DNA from 2 places in the Flocculibacter collagenilyticus genome. Region 2 is predicted to be linked to the other one. Evidence: predicted binding sites of a transcription regulator. Region 2 holds the regulator's gene; the other holds the start of a gene.
The links. The regulator sigma-54, encoded in region 2, starts transcription at its own class of promoters, with help from an activator protein. The targets are predictions, from matches to a motif close to GTTGGCACGNNNNTNGNNT.
Positions count from the first base shown of each region.

Region 1: a site for sigma-54 is predicted at 6,623-6,641, ahead of fliE (flagellar hook-basal body complex protein FliE). Genes of this name have one in related genera too.

Region 1 covers NZ_CP059888.1:1,198,857-1,210,004, reverse strand. Annotated here, with positions in the region: gene HUU81_RS05310 (flagellar hook-length control protein FliK) at 1-593, opposite strand, end outside; gene fliJ (flagellar export protein FliJ) at 780-1,223, opposite strand; gene fliI (flagellar protein export ATPase FliI) at 1,230-2,573, opposite strand; gene fliH (flagellar assembly protein FliH) at 2,612-3,424, opposite strand; gene fliG (flagellar motor switch protein FliG) at 3,451-4,500, opposite strand; gene fliF (flagellar basal-body MS-ring/collar protein FliF) at 4,493-6,196, opposite strand; gene fliE (flagellar hook-basal body complex protein FliE) at 6,237-6,563, opposite strand; gene HUU81_RS05275 (hybrid sensor histidine kinase/response regulator transcription factor) at 6,722-10,447, opposite strand; gene HUU81_RS05270 (RHS repeat-associated core domain-containing protein) at 10,696-11,148, opposite strand, start outside.
Region 2 covers NZ_CP059888.1:3,425,367-3,436,514, forward strand. Annotated here, with positions in the region: gene HUU81_RS15185 (HPr family phosphocarrier protein) at 1-171, opposite strand, end outside; gene rapZ (RNase adapter RapZ) at 180-1,043, opposite strand; gene ptsN (PTS IIA-like nitrogen regulatory protein PtsN) at 1,164-1,613, opposite strand; gene hpf (ribosome hibernation promoting factor) at 1,634-1,921, opposite strand; gene HUU81_RS15205 (RNA polymerase factor sigma-54) at 1,949-3,439, opposite strand; gene lptB (LPS export ABC transporter ATP-binding protein) at 3,475-4,200, opposite strand; gene lptA (lipopolysaccharide transport periplasmic protein LptA) at 4,248-4,808, opposite strand; gene lptC (LPS export ABC transporter periplasmic protein LptC) at 4,834-5,403, opposite strand; gene kdsC (3-deoxy-manno-octulosonate-8-phosphatase KdsC) at 5,400-5,954, opposite strand; gene HUU81_RS15230 (KpsF/GutQ family sugar-phosphate isomerase) at 5,954-6,925, opposite strand; gene HUU81_RS15235 (calcium/sodium antiporter) at 6,957-7,940, opposite strand; gene mlaF (phospholipid ABC transporter ATP-binding protein MlaF) at 8,159-8,962, shown strand; gene mlaE (lipid asymmetry maintenance ABC transporter permease subunit MlaE) at 8,967-9,740, shown strand; gene mlaD (outer membrane lipid asymmetry maintenance protein MlaD) at 9,764-10,234, shown strand; gene HUU81_RS15255 (MlaC/ttg2D family ABC transporter substrate-binding protein) at 10,247-10,885, shown strand; gene HUU81_RS15260 (STAS domain-containing protein) at 10,886-11,148, shown strand, end outside.

The DNA of each region.
Region 1 (11,148 bases), 1.7 Mb from region 2:
AAGTGCGCAGCGCCAGCCTTACCTTCGAATTGCTGCTCAGCAGCACTTTCAATAATAGCGAGTATCTTAGTTGCTTCTGACTTTTTATCGTTCTCTGGCTCATGCGCAGCTGACTCATCATTTGATGAGTGCGGAGTTAAATCTTTTTTATGTTCCGATGAAGAGTCTATTTCACTCGCGCTTTTAGACTGCTCGGTCGCAGTGCTGTACTCCTTACGGTCAGACGATGTATTGCTTTGTTCAAGCTTTTGCTGCGCTATTCGTTGCTCTTGCTTCTGCTTTGCTTGTGCTTTTTCATTCTGTAATTGTTTATTATTAATTTCATTATTGCGAGCTTGCTCGTTGCGCACTTGTTCGCTTCTTGCTGCGGCATTTCTAATGTCTGTATTGCGTTGCTCTTGCCTGCCATCGGCAAGTTTTGTTGCTGCCTCACGCTTTGCATCCATTTGTTGCTGTTGTTGCCTTTGGTGAGACTGTTGCATCACTGAATTAAACTCTGAATTAGCATCTGAATTTCGTTCAGGCGCTTTCTTTGGTGCTTTAGGAGCCTCCATTTCTATAGGCTCTGGCAGTATGTGCATGGGTGTTCTCATCGATGCCTCGCAAATGTATTCGTATATTGAATGGCTACTAAATCAGCAGCAACCTAACTCTACTATCTAAACTGTGCGCTTATTCTTTTGTGGATAAACAGCTATATCCAACGTCTGTACTCAGAAGCATTCAATAACTAGGCCAAGTTTATTTTTTATGGATTTAAAATATTAAGAAAGCAGCGGTTACCGCTTCTGATTTCGAATAAACTGGTTGGTGGCAATTTCATCTAACATTTGTTGTTCTGCTTTATCTAGCCGCTCTTGCTTTGCCAGTTCATGCTTTTCAATCAGCATTTCAAGTGCTTTGCGTTTTTGTTGTTGCTTCAACCACAGCTCTTTGCGTTGTTCCACAACACGTTTTGCGGTATTAACGGCATTAATTTGCTGCTCAGATGCAGAGTCTAACTTTTTCATAAATGCTTGGTACTGATTATAAAAATTCCCTTCAATACCTTGTTGCGCTTTGTAATGAAGTTGCTTCATATAATCAAGGCGATATTGTTGAATACCTTCAAGTTTTTGCTCGTTGTCAATCAGGTGGTGCTGTGCTTGCCGTAAATCGATTCCCAGCTTATCTTCCTTATCCTGTTCTACCTGTAAAACGGTTTTTAACTGTTCAATAGCCATAAATTACTACTGAGGTTGCGCTAAAGGAATAAGCTGGTTTAACCCTGCGAGTGCTTCATCATAAGGTATGACATCTGTCATTTCTTGAGTTAAATACTGCTTTATTTGGGGCATCATATTAATCGCATGATCAAGTTGAGGGTTTGAGCCTTGGCTGTAAGCGCCAATAGATATTAAGTCGCTATTTTGTTGATAAATTGAATAGAACTGCTTCAATGCTCTAGCCTGTAATTGATGTTCCTTACTCGTCACTTGCGCCATTACGCGGCTGATTGATTTTTCAATATCGATAGCAGGGTAATGACCAGCATCAGCAAGTTGACGAGAGAGCACGATATGGCCATCTAAAATAGCTCGGGCAGCGTCGGCTACCGGATCCTGTAAATCATCACCTTCCGACAGAACCGTATAAAACCCTGTAATCGAACCTTGTCCTTCACCACCATTGCCTGCTCGTTCGATCAATTGCGGTAGTTTGGCAAATACCGAGGGGGGATAACCTTTTGTTGCTGGTGGCTCGCCCACTGCTAATGCAATTTCACGTTGTGCCATGGCATACCGCGTGACCGAATCTAATAACAGCAATACATTTAGTCCTTGATCACGAAAATATTCGGCAATCGTTACCGCCGTTTCACATCCTCTAATGCGCATTAATGGCGAGTTATCTGCTGGAGACGCCACCACCACTGAGCGTGCTCTGCCTTCTTCACCTAAAATTTCTTCAATAAATTCTTTTACTTCGCGGCCACGTTCACCAATCAAGCCAACAACAATCACGTCGGCCGTGGTACCTCGTGTCATCATCCCTAACAGCACACTCTTACCTACACCACTGCCGGCAAATAGCCCCATACGCTGACCTTGCCCTACTGTGATTACGCCATTAATGGCCTTTACACCTACATCTAAGGGGTCACTAACAGGTCTACGATTTAATGGATTAAGTGGTTCTGCTTTCGGGGAAACATGATGCTCTGTATTTAACGGGCCTTTTCCATCCAATGGCTTGCCTGAACCATCAACCACCCGCCCTAGCAACTCCATACCAACAGGAATACCGTATTTTCCAGCCTTCGGCACAACTCGCGCACCGGGTAAGACACCATGCACATTTTCACAAGGCATCAAATACGTATATTCCCCATTAAAGCCAACCACTTCAGCTTCAATATCGCCTGATACGGTTTCAACTAGGCATTGGCTACCAACTGGCGTTCGGCACCCAATGGCTTCTAGCGTTAGCCCAACAACCCGAGTTAAACGACCAGCAACAACTGGTTTGGCAGACTTCACCAGTTTGGGGTATTTGTTTAAACGTTCTTGCAATGAGGCAAGTTTTTCGGCCATTGTTATTGTTACCTAAAAATAATACTGATAACGAACAATTACGATTGCTCTGCATCGTTAAGGAATTGTTCAAGCGTATCTTTAATTCGGGTGGTTAAGGTTCTATCGATTGACGAACTTTCGCTTTCTACCAATAAGCCACCTTTGGCAATTGTCGGCTCTTTTGATAAATTCCATTTTCTTTCAGCAATTTGTTCTTCGTCAAAATGCGACGTTATTGTCTCGTAATCCTCAGGATTTAATTTAATATCTATCGTGGCTTGGTTGGCTGGTAATGCTGAAATACTATCTCTAAGAGCTTGTAAAATTACTTGCTCATTCGTTTGCACTTCAACATCTATTACTGCTTTGGCTAATTGTACAGCTAAGTTAACTAACTGTTCTTCTACCGCTGCATCAACATCACGCAATGGTTTATGGATCGCTTCTACTAACGACGACCAATGCTCAACTTGCTGCTTAACCTCTTCTTCGCCTGATGCAAAACCTTCCGTTTTACCTTGCTCTAGCCCTTGTTCAAAGCCTGCTTCATGGCCTTTCGTTAATCCTTCTTCATAGCCTTTTTGACTGCCTTCTTGCTTACCTTCTTCGAAACCATCTTCAAATGCTTGTCGACGAATGTCTTCAATTTCTTCAAGCGTAGGTAACTTAGGGACTTCGTCTTCTTCAAGTTCAGTGTCAACCGCCTTCACTTTTCTGCTATCCAACCATTCATCGGTATGACCGAGCGCGTCAGTTTTAGAGCGTTTTTTTTCGGTTGAATCCATTTGAGGAAACTGCCAGTTTTTAAGTGCCTCTAGCAATTCTGGGCTTGGCTTAATTGGCTTATCCATTAAAGAGTCATCAGACATACTGTAATCCATTTATAACATGCATATTACAAGAACTCTTCGCCGCCACCGCCGCCAAGCATAATTTCACCTGCATCAGCCAGCCTTCTCGCAATGGAAAGAATTTCTTTTTGTGCACCTTCAACTTCACTCACTCTTACTGGTCCCATTGCTTCTAGGTCATCTTTCATCATATCAGCTGCACGTTTAGACATATTCTTCATAATCTTATCTGCAAGCGCTTCATCGGCACCTTTAATTGCCTTCATAAGCGCATCTTGCTGAACTTCACGCAGGATAGCTTGAATACCACGGTCATCCACGTCAATAAGGTTATCAAATACAAACATAAGATCTTGAATTTGCTGAGACATCTCTTCGTCATGTTCACGAATTGAGTCCATTAACTGACCTTCAATATTTGTATCTAAGTAGTTCATTATGTCAGCAGCAGCTTTAAGACCACCCATCTTCGCGGCTTGTGCACCAGCTTGACCCGCAAACTGTTTCTCCATAATTTCATTAAGTTCTTGCAATGCTGCTGGTTGTACTTCTTCTAAGTTAGCTATACGCATCATTAAGTCGAGTCTGACTTTTTCTGGGAATTGACCAATAATATCGGCAGACTGCTCAGGATCTAAGTAGGCTAATACAATAGTTTGGATCTGCGGGTGCTCATTTCTAATAATGTTAGCAACCTGCTTCGAGTCCATCCATTTCAAGGAATCTAGCCCTTTAGCGCCACTACCCGCCACAATCTGGTCAATTAAATTAGCGGCTTTTTCTTCACCAAGTGCAGCGGTTAACGCTTTCTTAATAAAGTCTTCAGACTGGAAGCCAATAGTACTAAAGTTCTGAATTTGTTCAATAAATGCCTGATGAACAGCCGAAATCTTAGGCTGACTTAAGTCATCTATGGTCGCCATCGCCAAACCTACTTTTTGTACTTGCTTTGGCTCTAAATGTTTAAGTATTTGTGCCGCATCTTCTTCCGACAAACTTAATAATAAAATGGCAGCTTTTTCTATACCTTCTAGCTTGCTGACATCGAAGCTAGGTTGCCCACCACTATCTTCTGTTTCTGCTACATCAGTCATCTTCTGTTAACCACGCTTTCACTACTTGAGAGGAAAGTTCAGGCTCGTTAGCTACAAGCGCTCGAACTGCTTTCAATAAATCTTCATCACCATGTAAATCCGGCAGCTGCAATGTACCATCTGCCGCAAACCCTACTGCACCTTCATCAAAGTCAGTCGACAGCATATCAATGGTTTCATCGCCTAAGTCTAAGCCTAGTGAATCTTCATCATACTCTTCCACTGTATCTTCTGGGTAAATCAGTTTACGCATCATCGGACGAACTACCGCTAATATCAAGACAATGATAATAATGGCACCAAGCAATAAACGAAGCGCTTTAATTGCCCACGGTTGCTCCCAAAGTGGAATTTCTAACGGCTCTAACTCGCCAATACGCGTAAACGGTATGGTGACTACTTCTAATGTGTCACCACGCTGCAAATCAAAGCCAAGCCCACCTTGCAATAGGCGTCTAATGTTTGCCAACTCTTCTTGAGAGCGAGGTTCCTTTGCACCATCGGCTCCTTGAATATAATCAACAGCTACCGATACGCTCAATCGTCTCAATGCCCCAGTTTGTCTGCGCTTATGACTAATTGTAGTGTCTAATTCATAGTTACGCGTTGATTCTTTATGGTTTCGCCCAGGCGTAACCGTGCGTGTGTTTCCACCTGTTGCTTGTTCTGGGATATTTGAATCTAGCGGAGGCTGATTGGTTAATGCGCCGGGGATCCCTGCTACTATTCCACCAATACTGTTATCTTCAATCGTCATTTCTGAACGCACTGCAGGTAAATCAGGATTATAACGCTTCTGCGTTTCTTCATGCGTTGTGAAGTCCATCGTTACATCTACCTGAGCGGTAAAGTTACCTAATCCCACCACAGGAATTAAAATGCCATCAATTTTAGCTTGGTATTCCGTTTCTTGTTTTCGCTTAATTTCATATTCTTTACGAGAACGAGCGGAAATAGAATCTTGTGAGCCGGAGTTAAGCAAACGACCATTTTGGTCGGTTACCGTCACTCGCTCAGGGGAGAGCCCTTGTACAGCGGAAGCAACAATATCAACAATCGAGTCAATTTCTTCAGAAGTTGCCATTTTGCCACGCTTAAGTGTGATTAACACCGTTGCAGACGGATGCTTTTCTCTGCGAGCAAAAATATTTTCTTTTGGAATGGCTAATAACACTTTGGCACGTGCAACAGAATTCAACTCTTCAATTGTACGCGCTAGCTGCTGCTCACGGCTGTGCTTTAAACGCTCGCGCTCTAAGCGCTGACTCACACCAAATCCCATATCCTGCATTAAAATGTCAGTGCCGGATTGGGGTTGGTTATCCAGCCCTTCGCGTGCCATCATCAGCTTAATGGTTTGGTATTTATCTGAAGCAACATAAATGGTATCGCCGCCTTCAAGACTATATTCAATTTTATTATTATCTAAGAAATCTAAAGTAGTAATGAGTTCGTCTGTTGGCATTTTACCTAACGGACGTAAATCAGGCTCTTGCGCCCAAATAATAATAAAAATAGCAATGGCCAAGCATATGGTAAGGGCAATAATGAGGGTAACTTGGCGTAAAATGTCGACACCACCTAGCCCACTCAAAAAGCCCGATTTTTGCTCCTGCTGTTCGCTGTCTACAACATCACCCGCGTCGTAGCTATCGCCTGATAAAGCAACTTCTGTTGATTGGGTCGAGTCAGCCACAATAGTACCTCATTACACTGTTCTTAATTACTTAGGACCATTACACTGGCATGTTCATAATTTCTTTGTAAGATTCAACTAACTTGTTTCTTACTTGGACCGTAGCTTCAAAAGCAATAGACGACTTTTGAGAAGCAATCATCGCTTCCGCAAGTGACACACTTCTATCACCCATTTCTATAGCAGTAGCCTTTTGCTTAGAGTCTTGCTGCAAGCCATTTACGTTATCAATGGCATTTTTAAGTAAACCACCAAAATCTGCACTGCTTGATTGGGTAGGAATTTTGTTTGTTTCAATCGGGTTATTTGTGGCCTGAGCACGCATTGACTGCATTTCGGCATACAACATATCAGCTTTAAGGTTCATCATAATAAGCTCCCGCTCTCGAGCGTCAAATATTTGAAGACTGGATTATGATGTTGATAAAGCAAAAAGCATACCAATTTCAACACATTGATTTTAAAAGAAAAATAAATATCGTTAGTATTCTATTGCTCAATAATGTCAGGAAAATTGATATAAACTTAAGTGCAAATGATTTCATCCGTTATATCTTTGATTTGCTTCGGAGTTTTTCCAAACTGTATTTTAAAGCAGCTTGAAAAATAAGATACTGACGAAAAGCCTACTTCAAATGTGACAATTTTAACCATATAACCTTTCTCTAAAAGCTCCTTAGCTTTATTTAAGCGGTAAACTTTCAAATACTCACTTGGACTGTAATTGAACAATGCTTTGACTTTACGACGCAATTGTCGCTCGCTTATATTTATCTGAGCAGCCATATCACTAACAGAGAAGTTTTCTTCTGAATAGTTAGCCTCAATGGTTTGATTCAATTTGTCAAAAAACAAGCTATCTTTTGGAGATAGCTCTTTTTTTAATTTTTTTAACTCATCACCATTATTCGACTTTAGCATCTCACCAAAACGCTGACGCAAAACGCTCCTAATAGCTAACAAGCTTGATATCCTTAAAAGCAATTCCTCTTCATCAAAGGGTTTAGTCAAATAACCATCTACCTGACTTTTCCACCCTGATAAGCGACTACATTTATCGCTTTTTGCAGTTAATAGAATTAGTGGAATATGACTAGTACGGTCATCTTTTTTTAGTTTATCACTGACCTCGAAACCACTCATAACAGGCATCATTACGTCACAAATGATAATATCAGGATCTCTATCGATAGCTAATGCAATACCTAATTCTCCATTTTCAGCTTGGAGAACAAGGTACTCTTTATTTAAACAGTCAGCGATATAATTACGCATTTCGCTGTGATCATCGATCACTAAAGCTACTGCTTTGGTTCCACTACTCAAGTCACATGTTGACGCCGAGTTATTAAATTCAGACAGCACAGCCATTGCTTCACTTTCATAGAGTACAGGAGATTGTGTATCAGTTTTTTCAACTCCTTCAGCTAAAACAGGTAGTAAGACTTGAAACTCTGTTCCAACACCTAATTTACTAGCAACGCTTATTTCCCCATCATTTGCTTCGACCAGAAATCTAGTCAGAGCTAGCCCAATCCCTGAACCTGACTCAACATCTGTGGCATTAGTTAAACGAGTAAAGTATTCAAATATCAGTTCGTGATTTATTTCAGAGATCCCCATACCATTGTCAGAAATTTTTAACATCATTTGTTTTTTTTGGTTTTCTTCAAGGGTGATGATAATTTCATTGTTTCCATATTTGATCGCATTTGAAATCAAATTAGTACAGATTTTTTCTAAAGCATCAGGGATCAGGTTTGCAAATAATACTCTGTCAGGCTTATATTGATACTCAAAATAAATCCCTCGCTCTTCTAGTATTGGTAAATACGAATTCACGATAAACTCAACTACTGACTGTATATTAACAAGACTTTTCTCAGCTTTCCCTGACCTTACCCGAGATACATCCATTAATTGGTTAATCATATTAAGAATTCTAGCAGTATGCGTTTTTATTACTCCCGCGTACTCCTGTGTATTTTCTGAACGAATACCTTTGGCAATGTGCTCTGCACGACCTGCAATTAAAGTTAATGGAGTTCTTATTTCATGGGATATATTGGCTAATAATAATTCCCTTTCATCAGAATGCTTTTCTGAAGTCAGTTTTTCTTTTTTCATTTGTTTTCGTTTGGTATTCGTCCATAAAAAAGCAAAAATAATAACTAATCCAATAATTACAAAAACTGCGAGTCGAATTTTTGAGCTAGCAACTTCAATGTGAATTGCTATAGGTTCACTAGTTTCATTATTTTTTATAGCCCGAACATAAAATTCGTAATTTCCTGGTTCTAATTGAGAAAATGAGAGCATATTCCCTCGGAGTTTTTTCCATTGATTATTTTGAAAAGTTTCAAATGAAGAACCACCATAATCGTTAGCTAAAAACAAAAACTGAAGATGCCCATAACTATGAGGCAGGTAGTACTTTTTAGTTATCAATTGGTGGGAATTATTAAGAATAACTTGATTTAAAGATATTTTGAGCGGCGTTTTAATAAAGCCAGCACTCATATCAAAACTTCGAAGACAAAATTTATTTAACCTTTCCTTACATAGCCAAAAAACCTTATCATCAACTTTATTGATATAGCTGTTCTTGGTATACCTTTCACTAAAAAATTTGCTATCAATAGCATATGTGCGTTGATCAATTCGATTAAGACCCAATTCGCCAATTGTCCATATAAAATCTTTGTTCTTCCATATATTATATGACTCATTGCTAATCAGTCCGTCAGAAATTGTTAAGTGCCCAACCTGTTTAAGTGATTCCATATCAAATATGAATATACCATTAGATAAAGTTGCAAGATAAACCTTTCCGCTTACCTCTACAATTGAGGTGAATTTTGAACGTGACGTGCTTTGTGCATGGAGTACCTTAACACTGTTATTCTTGGAGTTAAAAACACCTATCCCCTTGCTGGTAGCAATCCATACTTTATTGTCTGTTGTAGGTAACGAGAATAAAACTTCGTCCGTAGGTAGGCCCATTTTAGAATCAATAATTCTAATTATTTGGCCTTTTTTATCAATAATCACCAGACCTTTCGAATCAGTATTAATATAAACTTTATCGTGGTACAAATTAATCGATATAATCCACATATTGGGTAAAATGTATTTTGAAGTGTTGTCAGCTAAATTAACTCTCCTCACACCTTTACTTGTTGACATCCATAGAATATCGTTATCCGTAATCATTTTAGTTACATAAGCGTCTTCTAAACTCAAAAAAAGGCTTGTGTTTTCTATTTTTCCAGAGCTTGAAAATTTACCTTTATATATTCCCACTCCATGTTTTGCGACAAAAACATCCGTTTCATTTAAGAAACCAAAAGCAGTATTTCCGAATGAGAAGCTTTTTTCTTCTTGATGATCAAGAATACCTTCACGGTATAATTTGACTTTTTGGCGGTCAGCCCCCCAAATACCCGCATTATCATGAAATAGGTTATATAAAGAGCTAAAATACTGTTTAAAATTATGCTCTATATATACTTTTCTTGTAATATCAAAAAGTTTTAGATACCCATCAATAGTTATAACCCAAAAAACATTTTGATTTGAATGGTGTTTAAAAATATTTTCCACATCACTTAAAATAATAGATGCAGTATTATTTTCCGCTAAATTAAGCAGCTCACTTTTATACGTTACCCCCCACACACTTCCACCAAATAACTTAAGTCTCTTCACGGGTTTATTATTGAGTAGAGACTCTTTCCCATTAGTTACTTTAAAAAGACCACTTTTACTCCCTGCATAAAGTGTATTTTGATTAGTTTGGACAATACTAGTTAGCTCGTACTTTTTTAACCCACTATCTTTCGTGTATAAATTATAATACCCCTTATCAGTGGCGATAACTGGTTCATCAAAACTGTTTAGGTAGATATCTTTAATCTCAGCATTCAAGGGGTGAATTACTGGTGGCTTCTCGTATTTATAAGCATCATAAACCAAAACGCCATTCTGCTCTGTTCCTACAATTAATTGGTTTCTCTTATTAACAACCAAAGCTGTAACCCAGTTAACATCATTAGCAACTGTATCAATTTTCTCTATTCTGTCGTAGCCATTGTACCTGACTAAACCTCTTGCCGTGCCCAACCACAAATTCCCCTGTGCGTCCTTCACTATATTTTTTGCTCCATAAGCATCAATAGTTGCACTAAGCAGAGCATTAGGCTTAAGCATAAGAACGCTAAAAAACAAAAATAAATAAGTACTTTTCTTCATAAGGAAGTATTGAACATCAGTTAAATCCGACTCTGTAGTGAGTAGCTAATCTATAAGATTCAAATGATAGGTTCCAGCAATTTTTGAATAGGTATCTATGATGAGAGACTTAATACATAAACGAAACGGACAATGCCAACTCATCATTAAAATTTGGCATTGTCACAATCAATCATCAACTTTTAAATGATAAACAAGATATTTATCTTATCTAGTTGACACATAGCTCTGAAAACTTCAACGGATAATTATTCACAATCACCTCCGTATACGGCTAGATTATAGGCAGAGTTAACAGTAGCGCCTACTGCTCTACCTGCATACCACGAAAGACTCGCTGCAGAACGGTTTATAGCAGTTGTTTTTGCCACAGTGCTCCATCCAAACCTAGGGTAAGCTTTGAATTGACTCCTAGGTGCATTGATCCTACCTCTAGTGTATCTTATGGTCTCTTGCACAATTGTTGAGCCATTATAGCTTTTTGCTGCGGGACCACCCAGTAGAAAGCTGGCAGCAGTATCAGGCTGGATAGCAGGCACAGGGTTGTGATTGTCGATCACAGAGTCCACAGAGTCCCAGCTTGACTTAAACTCTTTTTTAAATTTATCCCAACCACTACATGAACAACTTTTTAGTCCAAACGGGTCAACAAACCTAACCGGGTTCGAATCCACATACTGATACGTCGAGAACTGTCCAGC
Region 2 (11,148 bases):
TAGCATTAATAAGCCCATAATGCTATCGGCCGATGCTGACTTATCTTCTTGTTGGATAAGAATTGTTGCGTCATATTGCTGAGCCAACTTAACGACTTTAGAAGCCGCCCGTGCATGCAAGCCGAGTTTGTTTTTTATTAATAGTCGTTTAGATAACTCAGGCTGAGGCATAATGTTTTTTACTCTGAAGGCGTTTCATGACGGCTTAATTCACGATGTTGAATTTGCACGTCAGATTTTAGTTTACGATAAATATTGGCCAATGTTTCTGCAATAAATACCGAGCGATGTTGTCCGCCAGTACAGCCAATGGCAACGGTAAGGTAACTACGATTATTACGTTCTAAGTGCGGTAGCCAAGTACTCAAAAAGCTATTTACTTGCCAAACTAGCTTGGTCACTAGCGGTTGCGTGGATAAGTAGTCAATGACGGGCTGATCTAATCCAGTTAGCGGTTTCAGATCTGGCTCCCAATGGGGGTTAGGTAAAAAGCGTACATCAAACACATAATCTGCATCTTTAGGAATACCGTATTTAAAGCCAAATGACTGAAAAATGATAACTAAGTCATTACTTTTTTTACCTAGGATCCGTTCTTTTACCGTTTCAGCTAACTGATGAACCGTTAACTGAGTGGTATCAATGTATAAATCGGCCCTGCCTGCTAATGGCTCTAACAGTACTTTTTCTTGTTTGATGGCTTTTTCTAAACTCATCGACTGCTTAGAAAGCGGGTGTAATCGCCTCGTTTCACTAAACCGTTGAATTAGAATATCTTCTTCAGCATCTAAATATAAAACACTTAAGGTTACCGAAGTAGGCAAGTAATCTAGAATATCGCTTAATTCATCCGCTTCTTCAGGAAAATTACGTACATCAACACTCACAGCAACTGTTTCATATCGATCATTTAAAGAGTGCGCTAAGGCTGGAAGTAAATTAACAGGAATATTATCAACGCAATAATAGCCCAAGTCCTCTAACACCCTAAGTGCTACAGTTTTCCCTGAACCAGAACGACCGCTAATAATGATAATTTTCATAAAAATTAAGCTACCTTAATTGTTAATTTACCTTCTTTCTTTGAATTACTTTAATCTAAGGTTATGACTATTTAAATACAGCGCTCTAAAATAGCTATAACTGAATACGTATCAGCACGGCTAATTGGATGTCATAATCTCAAATAACTCTTGATCAGTATCGGCTTTGCGCAATCTTTTCACCATACTTTTATCGTCAAGCATGCTAGCAACGGCTGACAACGTACTTAAATGTTCTTTACATTGCTCTTCGGGTACTAACAGTGCAAAAAATACATCAACTGGCTTTTGATCGATTGAGTCGTATTGGATCGGATTTTTACTTACTAAAAAAATTGCGACCGTTTTTTGCGTATTCTTCAAGCGGCCATGGGGAATAGCAATTCCTTTACCAATCCCGGTACTGCCTAGCTTTTCTCTTGCCATTAAACTGTCCAAAATTTCATGTTGGCTAATATCAGGCAGTTTAGTGTGTGCCAATTGGCTAATGTACTCTAAAATACGTTTCTTGCTATTAAAAAGGACTGCACATTTTGTGCAGTCCTCAGACATCAAAGTTTTAAAAGACATATTACAATAACTATTCTTTTTTAGTGGCTTGAAAGTTTTTCCTTATGTTTAATGACTTGTCGGTCTAGCTTGTCAATCAACCCATCTATCGCCGCATACATATCGTCGTGAGTGGCTGTGGCAAACAACTCTCCGCCATTAACATGGAGTTTTGCTTCCGCTTTTTGCATTAACTTTTCGGAATCCAAAATAACGTGAACATTATTGATATGATCAAAATGTCGCTCTAATTTGGAAAATTTATTATCTACATAATCTTTTATCGACGAAGTGGCATTAACGTGACGGCAAGTTAAATTGATTTGCATAAGCACTTTCCTTCTTTCATCAAGAGCTTACAGTAAGCTCTTTCTTTGGTTAGATGGAGGGATAGACAAAGACTCACGATACTTCGCAATCGTACGTCTTGCTACCTTAATACCTTGATCAGCCATAATTTCTGCAATCTTACTATCACTCAATGGCTTCGCCGCATTTTCTGCAGAGACTAATTTTTTAATCAACGCTCTGATCGCTGTTGATGAACACTCGCCGCCGTTTTCAGTACTTACATGGCTTGAAAAAAAGTACTTAAGCTCAAAAATGCCGCGTGGTGTATGCATATATTTCTGCGTTGTCACACGTGAAATGGTTGATTCATGCATATCTACCATTTCTGCCACATCGTTCAATACCATTGGCTTCATGGCCTCGTCACCATACTCAAAAAATGCCTGTTGCTGCTGCACAATACAATTCGCAACTTTGAGTAAGGTATCGTTTCTACTTTCCAAACTTTTGATAAACCATTTTGCATCTTGTAAATGAGAACGAATAAATTGCGTATCCGTAGATGACTTACTGGTTTTAGACAACGCCGCGTATTGCTGGTTAATAGTAACTTTCGGCATTGAGTCTGGATTTAATTCTACAATCCAACGGCCTTTTTTCTTCACGACTGATACGTCTGGAATAACATATTGCGGTTGTTCAGTAATCACCGCACTGGCTGGCCTTGGATTAAGGCTATGGATAAGTTGCATAACCTCTTTTAGCTGATGCTCTTTAAGCTTAGTCTTTCTTTGTAAAGTACGATAGTCACGATTACCTAATAAATCGATATATTCGTTCACAATGGTTTTTGCGTCAGACAAATAAGGCGTATCGTTGCTAAATTGACCTAACTGAATCAGCATACATTCTTTTAAACTGCGGGCTCCCACACCTAATGGGTCCATTAATTGAATACGCTTTAGTACTACTTCAACCTCATCAAGCTCTACATCGTCATCGCCTAAGCTATTCAGAATATCTTCTGTAGTAACTGATAAATAGCCTGAATCGTCAATCGCTTCAATTATCGCCATGGCGATCGTTTCATCTGTAGGGCTAAACCGGGTTAGCCTAACTTGCCATAAAATATGATCTTGAATATTATCGGTCGTTTCACCTTGAAAAACCATATCATCATTGTCGCTAGCACCAGACACTGACGCCACCGGCGCTGCACTAATATACTCATCCCATGAACTATCAACAGGCAGCTCGTCCGACATATTCTCTTGTTGAACCGCTTCCGTTGTATCCATTTCTTTTACCTCTGAAAACGTCATGTCTTCAGCTTCACCATTGGCATCTTGTTTGGTGGTTCCGTCGTTGCTGTCGCTCACTTGTTCAGGCGATGAGCCATGATCTTCTTCCACTTCAAGGAGTGGATTACTGTCTAAGGCTTCTTGAATTTCTTGTTGCAAATCTAACGTCGATAATTGCAAGAGACGAATAGCCTGTTGCAATTGTGGGGTCATGGTCAACTGTTGACCAATTTTTAACTGTAAAGACTGCCTCATAAAATCCGATAAATTCCTTTAACTAATTAACTTAACTATAGCGTGAATTGCTCACCTAGGTATACATCTCTTACGGTCTGATTTGCTAACACTTGCTCAGGTGTACCATTCGCAATTAATTCACCATGGCTCACAATGTATGCATGCTCACACACGTCTAGTGTTTCTCGTACATTGTGATCAGTAATTAATACTCCAATGCCTTTATTCTTTAAATGCTGGATAATCTTTTTGATGTCTAATACTGAAATTGGGTCGACCCCTGCAAACGGCTCATCCAATAAAATAAATTTGGGATTAGCGGCCAATGCACGAGCAATTTCTACACGACGACGCTCTCCGCCAGACAAGCTCATGCCTAGGCTATCGCGAATGTGACCAATATTGAATTCTTCTAACAACCCATCTAGCGCTTCTTCGCGCGTTATTCGGGTTAAATCGCGGCGAGTTTGCAAAATGGCCATGATATTGTCATAAACGCTAAGTTTTCTGAAAATAGATGCTTCTTGCGGCAAATAGCCAATGCCTTCTCGTGCTCTTGCATGCATTGGTTCCAATGTTAAATCTTGGTCTGCAAGCACAATGCGCCCCCGATCAGATGGTACCAACCCCACAATCATATAAAATGTAGTTGTTTTACCTGCTCCGTTCGGCCCTAACAAGCCAACTATGCTGCCAGCTGCAACATCGATACTTACATCGCGAACAACTTGACGACCTTTGTAACTTTTTGCCAGATTTTGTGCTGATAATATTGTCATTGATTCACTTATTTGTTTCGTAAACTTTTCTCAATTTTCATCAAAAGTTATGGCGTTTCAATTTTCGACTCTTCAGGTGCTTCCTTGTTCACGCTTTCATCTTTAGCGTTGGTTTCTTCTGTCTTATTTTTGTCTTGAACGCTTTTAGCCTCAATATCTTCTGTAGTAAAAATGGTGGTTACACGTGAAGATTTGTTTTCTTGTTGGCTGGTTGCATCTAATTTTTGCGCTTCTAAGTCATACTCAATCACGTCGCCCTTAACTAGGCTGTCGTTTTGCTTTAGCTGCGCGGCGCCTTTTAACGCTAGGTGGCGCGCTGCACGCTTATAAATAATTTCATCGGCCTGCGCTGTGATTACTCTGCCGTCATCCAACGTTTGTTCGTAGGTTGCAGGGCTTCCCTTCGCAGTAAACACTTCTTTGCCTTTACCTTGCTTAGCATTCGCTTTTAGTTCGTCAGCATGAATAATAAGCGAGCCTTGTTTAATAATAACGTTACCAACAAAGTTCACGGTGTCATTTTTAATATCAACACTTTGTGTGTCGGCATCCACATTTACAGGTTTTTTGAAATCTTCAATCGTGGCATTGGCCATGTTTGACAACATTAGGCTAGCCAATATAAGTGAGATACTAATTCTTTTCATTTTCATTATGATATACAGTTCTTACATGGTTAATTAGTTTAAACGATTTGCTATACAGATTTGCCCGCAACCCTTTGCCTTTCATGACAAATTGATCGCCCAACATTTCAACATCTTGATCCGACAACATCGTTTTTTGTACAAAAGATACTTCTATATATTCGGCATTAATTGTTTTTAAATAACTATCTTGATTTAAACTAGTAGCGACTACGTTATTGTCTAACTCAATTCTGTCATCAAACAATACCGCTTCATCGGCGCGAATTTGCCAATGGTTTTGTTCGTTATGGTCGTAAATGGTAAATAACGCATTATAAAAGCGCGTAAACCCTAGCTCTTGATAGTGCGCCATTCGCTCAGACCGAATTTTATGACTCAAGCGGCCATCAGGCGCATACATTGAGTGCACCAACGAGGCAGCGGTATAGTCTGGGTTAAAATCAGACTCCACTTCAGGTTGACTAGTTAACGGCGTGGTTTTCATGTACGGCAACCACATTAGCGCCATCACCACTAAAAATACGAGTATTAATAGCACTCGTAGTTTACTCATGCACTCGTACCACTGTAACGATTAAACTTATCTTGGCTAATTAAAATTAAATCTGACAACTCTCTGACCGCGCCAAAGCCACCATTCAATTTGGTAATATACTTAGCGCCCATGCTAACGAGGGGATGAGCATCTTGCACTGCAACACCCAACCCAACCTGCTTAATTAGCAGTAAGTCAGGAAAATCATCACCAATATAGGCCACTTGTGCATCAGTCAGTTGGTACTTCTGTAACAACTCTTGATAAGCAACTTGTTTATTTTCACAGCCTTGATAGATGTCTGTAACACCCAGTGCCGTCATTCTTTTTTCAACAATCCTTGAGTTACGCCCAGTAATAACCGCCACAGCGATATTCTCATTAAGCAGGGCTTTTACGCCATACCCATCACGGGTATGAAAGGCTTTTAGCTCTTCCCCATCATTGCCTAAATAAATTCGACCATCTGAGAACACCCCGTCTACGTCACATATTACTAATTTTACTTGTTTCGCTGCATTAGCAACGTCATCAGTTACTAACTGATACATTGTTTCGAATAAATTCATTAAATGACTCCTGCATTTAATAAGTCGTGCATATTCATTGCACCTACAGGTTTATTATTGGCATCCACAATCATCAGACCGTTGATCTTTTTATCTTGCATTAATTTTAGTGCTTCTGCGGCAAGCATTGAAGGCTGAGCAGTTACACAGCCTTGGGTCATAACGTCACCAATCAGCGTGTTATGGAAGTCGACTTTTTGATCTAAAATGCGACGTAAATCACCATCTGTAAATAAGCCTATCAGCTCGCCAGTTTTATCTAATACACCAGTCATCCCTAAGCCTTTTTGGGTGATCTCCATCAGGGCTTCTTTTACAGTGGCAGTACTTTTTACTAATGGCACTTGCATACCTTGATGCATCACATCGCTTAAACGTAATAATAGTCGCTTACCTAAGCTACCGCCCGGATGAGAAAGCGCAAAGTCATTTTCAGTAAACCCTCTTGCTTCAAGTAATGAAACGGCAAGTGCGTCACCCATTACCAAGGTTGCAGTAGTTGAGGCTGTCGGTGCTAAACCTAAAGGGCACGCTTCCTGTTCTACTTTAATACATAAGTGAATATCAGATAATTTGGCTAATGATGATTGCGGCGCCCCTGTCATGGCAATTAAGGTAGCACCAATACGTTTAATAACAGGGGTAATGGTCAGTACTTCTTGGGTTTCGCCTGAATTAGAAATCGCTAAAATCACATCTTGCTGTGTGATCATTCCCAAGTCACCGTGGCTCGCTTCACCTGGGTGCACAGAAAAGGCAGGGGTGCCAGTACTGGCTAAGGTTGCCGCAATTTTATTACCAATATGACCCGACTTTCCCATACCAATGACAATAATTCGTCCTTGACAAGCAAGCATACACTCACACGCCTGAACAAAATCAGCATCTATATACTTAGCAATATTTTCTATTGCCTTTTTTTCTATTTCGATCACTTTTTTAGCTGAGGTAATAAATGTACTTTCTGGCATGGTGAACGTTCTCTGACACAATAAATTTAAACTAGCTTAATGTTAAAAAAATTAATGCTTGATACCCAATAAAACACGACAGCATCACTGCACCTTCAAAGCGGTTTATTCTTCGACGGCCTCTAAAACGTAATGACATTAATACTAACATTAGGGTTGCACCAATCATTATCAATGCATCTCGGCTACCTGCACTTGGATCTATGGCAGAAGGGTTGATTAAACCCGCTATACTTAACACGGCTAAAATATTAAAAATGTTTGAGCCAATAATATTACCAATGGCTAAATCATCTTCATTTTTCATCACACCTGCAATACTTGCCGCGAGTTCGGGTAGGCTGGTGCCAATTGCAATAATGGTAAGCCCGATGACTAAGTCACTCATGCCAAAATATTTTGCGATATCGGTAGCCGCATCAACCAAAATGGTTGAACTTAACGGTAATAGAATAATACCAAGCACCACCCAGAAGATGGCGTTTTTATTACTAACACCTTCAGGAATTTCGTCTTCTGCCTCGTCTAAAAATAAATCTGTACCTTTATTCTGATTACTATTTCTGTTGCGCATTGCAATAATCATCAAGCCACCAATAAACAGTGCAAATGCAATAGCGAGTGCCGCGCCTTCATTGAAAGAAAAATAATTATCTTGAATAAACCACCATGCCAATACAGAAACCGCCAATACTATGGGTAATTCACGATAGACAGTACTGGAAGAGATTGACATGGGTTTAAGTAACGCTGTTAACCCTAGAACAAGAAGGATATTAGTGATATTTGATCCAATTGCATTACCCACAGCGGTGTCAGTTTTATCAGCAATTGATGCACTGGCCGACACCATCATCTCGGGTGCCGAGGAGCCCATAGCAACAATGGTTAAACCAATAATCATCGTTGATATGCCAAGATTTCTTGCTAATGCCGCCGCGCCATAAACAAACTTATCAGCACTCCAAACTAATAATGCAAACCCTAAAACCAACAAAGCAAATGAAATAAGCATGGTATAAACGTCATTTTGAACCCAACAATGGCCGCAATTGTGCGGTTAAATGAATAAAAAGAAAAGCAAAACCCCAAAATAATCGAGTAAAATCGGCCTTCAGCAACAATTTTTTAAAAAATTTATATTTATTTACGAAATATTATTATCAACTAAAGTTAAAACAGCATAAAATACGCGGCCTTAGTTTCTCTTAATTTAGTACACAGGAAGGTGAATTGTCTGATTTCATAGTGAAAGTTAAAAATTTAACTTTCAAGCGTGGGGAAAGATTAATATACGACAACATCAGTCTTAATTTTCCTCGGGGTAAAGTTACGGCCATAATGGGGCCTAGTGGGATCGGTAAGACAACGATGCTACGTTTAATTGGTGGGCAATTACAGCCACAGTCAGGTTCAATCCATTTCAACGATAGTAATATTCCTGAATTAAGCCGCAAAGCACTTTATGATGTGCGCAAAAATATGAGCATGCTATTTCAAAGCGGTGCATTATTTACTGAAATGTCGGTTTATGACAACGTTGCCTTCCCTATTCGTGAGCACACCAAGTTACCTGAAGCACTGATCAGAAAAATGGTCTTAATGAAGCTTGAAGCGGTGGGCCTACGTGGTGCTGCTGAACTAATGCCAAATGAATTATCAGGCGGAATGGCAAGAAGAGCCGCGTTAGCGCGTTCAATCGCACTAGATCCTTCGTTGATTATGTACGACGAACCTTTTGTAGGCCAAGATCCTATTTCAATGGGTGTATTGATTAAATTAATTCGCTCACTGAATGACGCACTTGGCTTAAGTTCTATCATTGTTTCGCACGACGTTACTGAAGTGATGAGCATTGCTGACTATGTGTACATAGTTGCAGAGCAACAAGTGATTGGCCACGGCTCTCCTGATCAAATAAGACAATCAGACTCTCCGCTCGTGCAGCAATTCCTTAATGGGCACTCGGATGGTCCTGTACCATTCCACTTTAAAGCGAAACCATACTCTGAAGACTTGTTAAAGGTAACTCATTAAGATGATGTCGTTCTTTCAAATAGTGGGCGCAACCACATTATCGTATTTAGCCGGGCTCGGGCGCGCTGCATTTATGTTATTAAGTGCCATTTTTACTGTGCCAAAACCAGGTAAAGCTCTGCCACTACTCATTAAACAAATTCATGTAGTGGGTGTACGCTCTTTAATGATTATTATTGTCGCTGGCTTGTTTATCGGCATGGTATTGTCATTACAAGGCTATACTGTTTTAGTTGATTATGGCGCTGAGGATAGCCTTGGCCCTATGGTATCGTTGTCACTATTACGTGAGCTTGGCCCAGTTGTTACTGCCTTACTATTTGCCGGGCGTGCAGGCTCTGCACTAACCGCTGAAATTGGCCTGATGAAAGCAACCGAACAGCTAACCAGCATGGAAATGATGGCAGTTGATCCATTAAAACGCATTATTGCTCCTCGTTTTTGGGCTGGCGTTATAAGCATGCCATTGTTAGCACTTATATTTTCTGCCGTAGGTATATTAGGCGGTCATATTGTTGGCGTAGAATGGCTAGGTGTTGACAACGGCAGCTTCTGGTCAATCATGCAAGCTAATGTAGATTTAGTGGATGACGTATTTAACGGTATCATCAAAAGCATTGTGTTTGCCTTTATTGTAACTTGGGTAGCGCTATTTAAAGGTTATGATGCCATGCCTACGTCAGAAGGGATCAGTAAAGCAACCACAGAAACAGTAGTACATGCATCACTTGCCGTACTGGGTTTCGACTTTGTATTAACCGCGTTAATGTTTGGATAATTTAGGATAAACGAGAGAAAACTATGATAAGCCGCAAAATTGAAATTATGGTAGGCATTTTTATCACATTAGGTGTGATGGCATTTGTTATGCTGGCGTTAAGCGTTGCCAATGCAGGAGCGGTAGGAACAGGCGAAACATATAATTTATACGCTAAATTTGACAATATTGGTGGATTAAAAACTCGCTCGCCAATAAAAGTAGGCGGTGTAGTGGTAGGCCGTGTAACCGCTATTAAGTTAGATCCTGAAGATTATTCTCCGGTTGTGACCATGTCTATTGCTCAATCTTATAATAATTTTTCTGAAACCAGTTCTATCTCTATACTTACATCAGGCCTACTTGGCGAACAATATTTAGGATTAGAACCTGGATTTATAGACGAAAGTGTTGAAATACTTAAAGGCGGTGACTATATCGAAGATACTAAATCAGCGCTTGTGCTTGAAGAGCTCATTGGACAGTTTTTATTTAATCAAGGAACAGATGACTAATAAGGAACCACTATGTTGAAATACCTACACACTTTTATTATTGCAGTTATTTTATCGCTATCTTTTCAAGCGAGCGCAAACAACGAAGAAAATCCGTATAAGCTGATTGAACGCGTCGCAGATAAAACGTTTAAGCGTATCGCTAACGAACAGCAAGTAATCAAAAATCAACCAGAACACCTGAAAAAAGTCGTTACGGAAGAATTGTTGCCGTATGTCGATTACCGCTACGCGGCTTATAAAGTGTTGGGTAAAAATTTCCGAAAATTCACAGCCGAACAGCGCGAAGACTTCGTGCACGCATTTCGCGATTATTTAGTTTCTACTTATGCAGGTGTGCTTACACTTTACAAAAATCAAGCGGTGATTTTTGAGCCTGAACAATCTGTAGACGGTAAAAAAATCGTTATGATCACCACTAAAGTGATTGATGAAGGCAAGCCTGATATCAAAATTAATTTCAAAGTGCGTAGAACTAAAACCCAAGGCTGGTTAGCTTATGACATGGTAGCAGAAGGTATTTCACTGCTAGACAGTAAACGCGCTGAATTAGGTGGTCTGATTATGCAACAAGGGTTAGACAGTGTAACAAGTTTACTGAAAGAAAAAGCAAAGCGCCCGATTGAAATAAAAGAAAAAGACGCCAAATAAATGAGCATGAATTTACGTTGGGAGCCTGCTTCTAATCTTCTGAATATATCGGGTGAGCTAAATCGCACTAGTATTTTAGCTCATTACCCGATAAAAAAGTCTAACTTTAGTGGCCAGTCTCTTACTGTTAATATGAACGACACCGTGAGTGTTGATACTGCTGGCGTAGCTTGGTTATTGCATTTAATTGAAACTGCAAATGCTGCCAACTGCAACATATCATTTCAGCACCTGCCACAACAGCTAGTTGATATTGCTACTGT